2 regions of the Zhongshania arctica genome follow, and region 2 is predicted to be linked to the other one. Evidence: predicted binding sites of a transcription regulator. Region 2 holds the regulator's gene; the other holds the start of a gene.
What was found. Region 2 encodes sigma-54, which starts transcription at its own class of promoters, with help from an activator protein. Its sites were predicted from a motif close to TGGCACANNNNTTGCNNT; they were not measured.
Positions count from the first base shown of each region.

Region 1: a site for sigma-54 is predicted at 1,517-1,534, ahead of flgB (flagellar basal body rod protein FlgB). Genes of this name have one in related genera too.

Region 1 covers NZ_JBFRYB010000001.1:1,718,230-1,720,635, reverse strand. Annotated here, with positions in the region: gene AB4875_RS07780 (flagellar hook assembly protein FlgD) at 1-585, opposite strand, end outside; gene flgC (flagellar basal body rod protein FlgC) at 597-998, opposite strand; gene flgB (flagellar basal body rod protein FlgB) at 1,002-1,421, opposite strand; gene flgA (flagellar basal body P-ring formation chaperone FlgA) at 1,744-2,406, shown strand, end outside.
Region 2 covers NZ_JBFRYB010000001.1:1,235,867-1,238,272, reverse strand. Annotated here, with positions in the region: gene lptB (LPS export ABC transporter ATP-binding protein) at 1-668, shown strand, start outside; gene AB4875_RS05625 (RNA polymerase factor sigma-54) at 812-2,308, shown strand; gene hpf (ribosome hibernation-promoting factor, HPF/YfiA family) at 2,386-2,406, shown strand, end outside.

The DNA.
Region 1 (2,406 bases), 480 kb from region 2:
CACACTCACGCTCATGACTTCGCTGCGAACTTCAGTCGCTGCGGCTTCCAAGGTATTGCCATTCAAATAGTTGGCGCGAATCTGATAAGTACCGGGTGGCATGCGCTCACCATTGAGACCAACACCATTCCATTCAAACGGAACGGTTCCAGCGCGCTGCGGACCCAGAGGTACTTTGCCGATAACCTCGCCACTGGGCGCAACAATTTCTATATCTAAGGCCGTGGTACTGGTGGCCAAATTTACCTGCCCCTGCACACTGCCACCTGAGGGCAGCGCTGCAAATTCGGTCTCTAGCAACACGTCCTTGCCAATTAATGATGAGGCATCTAGCAATTGAGCCGAATACAATGACTTCGTTAATCCAGCCAAGTTTTCGTTCATTTCACTAATACCACTCACCGAGGTCAGCTGCGCCATTTGGCTAATGAATTCGGTATTATCTGCCGGATTAAGCGGGTCCTGGCTCTTAAGTTGCTGAAGCATAAGTTTCATAAAGTCATTCTGATCTAGCGAAGACGCATCTTTCTTGGTCTTACTCGCTGAGGTCTGCAATTGCAGCTCTTCTAAAGTGCGAAGTTCCATAATCTTTATTCCTACTGTTGGCCTAACTGCAAGGCTCGCAGCATCAAGGTTTTAGTGGTTGAGAAAACTTCTGCATTATTTTGATAAGCCCGTGATGCAGACATCATATTCGCCATTTCTTCCATCGTATTGACGTTCGAGCTATAGATATAACCCTCCGCATCGGCTTGTGGGTGTCCAGGCTCATAACGTTTAGTTACTGGCGCGTCACTTTCAACAACACCGGTGACCGCAACACCAATAACTTCACGCTGCTGATCCATCATGGTTGCAAATACCGGTTGGCGAGAACGATATGCGCCCTCTTCTGTGCCGCTCACGGTATCAGCGTTCGCCATATTACTGGCGACGGTGTTAAGCCTAAGCATTTGCGCATTCATTGCTGATGCGGCGATACTCAATGGATTAGCCATAACTTAGCGACCTCCTTGCAAAATAGATTTTAATCCGCTGAAACGGCTGCCTAAGAACGACAATGTAGCTTGGTAGCGCATGGCATTGTCGGCAAATTCAGCCTGTTCAATATTCATATCGACGGTATTGCCATCTTCCGATGGCTGGCTGGGCACTCGGTACTTAAGATCCATCGGCAAACTTTCCGCACTGACACCTGAAGCTGCTTGTATGTGTCCACTATTGGTAGTGCGCATCGCTAGTTGCGAGTGACCTCCAGCTGCCGCAGACTGTGACAAGACTGCTTTAAAGTCGATGTCTTGTGCTTTGTAGCCAGGGGTATCAGCATTCGCTATATTGGTAGCAAGCACTTCATTGCGCCGCTGGCGCACTTGCAATGCCTGATCGTGTATCCCTAATGCTTTATCAAAGTTAATAGCCATTTTTAATACCATTCTTTCTAAAGTTTCTATGGTCACTGCCGATGTATTCAATAGCCTTGACGCATACCGGCTTTTATCGCCGCGCACTAACGACCAAGGCAAGGCTCGTGCCATAAAAAATAATCTATAAATATCAATGTGTTGCAAACCATAAAATTATCATTTGCCAAAAAAACGGCGCCAATCTTCCAATACCGGCAAAATTCCGGCAGGCTTCATCCTCCGTATAAACCCCTACCTTTTCTGGCTAACTTAATTGTCACTTTGGCATAGCCATTGCAGCCATTTAGCAAATGACAAAACTTTGACAGTTTGAATGGCTATGAAAAAACAAGGACATTACTGCGCACTACTGCTAATCGGCATGCTACTCGCTACGGCGAGCCAGCCGCTTATTGCTAGCGCGACAGAAAGTCACACACGCATCGCTGACACCGCTCGCGCCTATATTGCAGAGCGTCACCCTTGGCAACAGATGACGACCAAGATTACCGTTCAATCTTTAGACCCTCGTACCAAGCTCAGGCAATGCCCAGTAAAACTTGAGGCATTTTTATCTGCGGGAGCAAAAGTAAAACGTCGGACCACCGTGGGTATTCGTTGCAACAGCAATAAACCCTGGAAAATATACTTGCCAGTAACGGTCGAGGCTTTTGCAAAAGTGATGGTGGCTCGCCATCCCATCGCCCCTAATACTGAGATTAGCGAGCGCGATATTAGCTGGAGTCAACGTGATATCTCTGCACTGGGATATGGGTATTTACGATCCTTGGGTGATCGCGGTGGCTATCGCAGCCGGCGCAGTATTGCGCAGGGCGCAGTACTCACTCCTAATATGGTTGAGGCCAGTAGTATTGTTAGTAAAGGACAGCGCGTGCAGTTAAATTCCAAGGCCGGAGCAGTCAATGTGAGCATGATGGGTATTGCCATGGAGAGTGGCGCCCTGGGGGCACGAATATTGGTAAAAAACCTCAACTCTGGCAAG
Region 2 (2,406 bases):
AAGACGTATCCCTCACTATTCGCAGCGGTGAAATTGTCGGCTTACTGGGACCAAATGGGGCGGGTAAAACCACCTGTTTCTACATGATCGTTGGCATTGTGAACGCCGACCGCGGCACGATTCAACTCGATGATAGCGACCTCACCAAACTCTCTATTCAGGGGCGCGCCAAACACGGGGTGGGGTATTTACCCCAGGAAGCCTCGATCTTTCGCAAACTCAGCGTTGCTGACAACATTATGGCCATTCTTGAAACCCGCCGAGATCTCAATCGCAGCCAGCGCAAAGACAAGCTTGAAGCGCTACTACAAGAATTCCACATCACCCACATTCGTAAGTCTCAAGGAATGGCGCTGTCTGGCGGCGAGCGCAGACGGGTGGAGATTGCCCGCGCACTGGCGACCGAGCCTAGCTTTATACTGCTCGACGAACCCTTTGCAGGGGTAGACCCTATTTCGGTAAACGACATTCAAAATATCATTCGGCACCTGCAAGCTCGGGGTATTGGGGTATTGATCACCGACCACAATGTCCGCGAAACACTGGATATTTGTGACAAGGCGTATATTGTCGGCGAGGGGCGCATTGTGGCCGAAGGCAACGCCGAAGCGGTGCTCAATAGCCAGATCGTTCGTGATATTTACCTCGGCGACAAATTTACGCTGTAAGTACTGTTCTGTATAAATGAATCGGCACAGGTATTGCAGGGAAACCGTGTCGCGACTACACTGACATAGAGGCATATCACGTGCCGGTAGAACGAAATTTCGTTCGCATTACCACTTAATTCACGTTGTAGAAGTCACCGCCTATGAAACAATCGCTACAGCTAAAAGTCGGCCAAAGCCTGACAATGACACCCCAGCTGCAGCAGGCAATTCGTCTATTACAACTGTCCACTTTAGACCTTCAGCAAGAAATTCAATCAGCGCTAGATTCTAACCCACTACTGGAAATCAGTGATGACGACGGCGACATAGAAGTCAATATCGAACCGACTTCCGCCGAACCCAAAAAACCTGAAAAAGCCAGTGACAACGAGATAGAAGCGCCTCTGCCTGAAGCAGATACTGAATGGGCAGAGCGCAGCGACATTCCCGAAGACCTGCCGGTCGACAGCCAATGGGATGACGTATTCCAAACCAGCGGCAGTGGCAGTAGCTCGGGCAGCGGCGCCTCGGGCGAAGACAATGACTACAACAACGATTATCGAAATTCCAGCTCAGATTCACTTCAAGACCACCTGCGCTGGCAGCTCAATCTGAGCCGCTTATCTGATATTGACCAAATGATCGCCGCCGCGATTATCGATGCCATCGATGAAAAAGGCCGGCTGACGGTAAGCCCAGAGGAACTGGTAGAAGGTTTTAATAGCGATGCGATAGAAATTGAAGAGGTGAACGCTGTTTTACACCTCATCCAACAATTTGATCCGCCTGGCGTTGGCGGCAGAGACCTGCAGGAATGCCTTTTAATCCAGCTCAAACAGCTGCCCCAGAATACGCCTTACGCTGAAGAAGCCTGCCTAGTAGTTAGCCAGTATATGGCACAACTGGGCAACCGCGATTACAACCAAATTATGCGCCGCTGTCGTCTCAAAGAAGAGCAGTTGCGCGATATTTTAAAACTTATCCAATCACTAGACCCCACTCCTGGTAACGCGATTGGCAGCGACGACACTGAATACGTTATTCCCGATGTTTTTGTTAGCAAAAAAGAAGGTCGCTGGTTAGTAGAACTAAATCCAGACATTGCGCCCAAAATTCAAATAAATGCCCAATATGCGTCACTGGCTCGCCAAAGCAGTAATAGCAGTGATAATGACTATATTCGCGACAATCTCCAAGAGGCACGCTGGTTCATTAAAAGTCTTATTAGTCGCAATGAAACCCTAATGAAAGTAGCGACCAAGATAGTCGAATACCAACGCGGCTTTCTTGAATATGGCGAAGAGGCAATGAAGCCACTCGTATTGCACGACATTGCCGAAGCCGTCGGTATGCATGAATCCACCATCTCGCGGGTCACCACGCAAAAATACATGCACACGCCACGCGGTATTTTTGAACTAAAATTCTTTTTCTCAAGCCATGTATCTACAGATACTGGCGGCGAGTGCTCAAGCACGGCGATACGCGCCTTAATTAAAAAATTGGTGGCCGCAGAAAACCCTCGCAAACCCTTAAGCGACAGTAAAATAACAGACTTGCTTGGCGAACAGGGTATTCAAGTTGCGCGGCGTACCATTGCAAAATACAGAGAATCACTGGTTATTCCGCCCTCAAATGAGCGGAAGCGACTAGTATAATGTAGTGATCTAAGGATCACTGCTAGCAGCGACTCGCCGCGAGGCGCCAGCATTTTTAAGCGATGAAGGAGCAAATTATGCAGATTACTGTAAGTGGT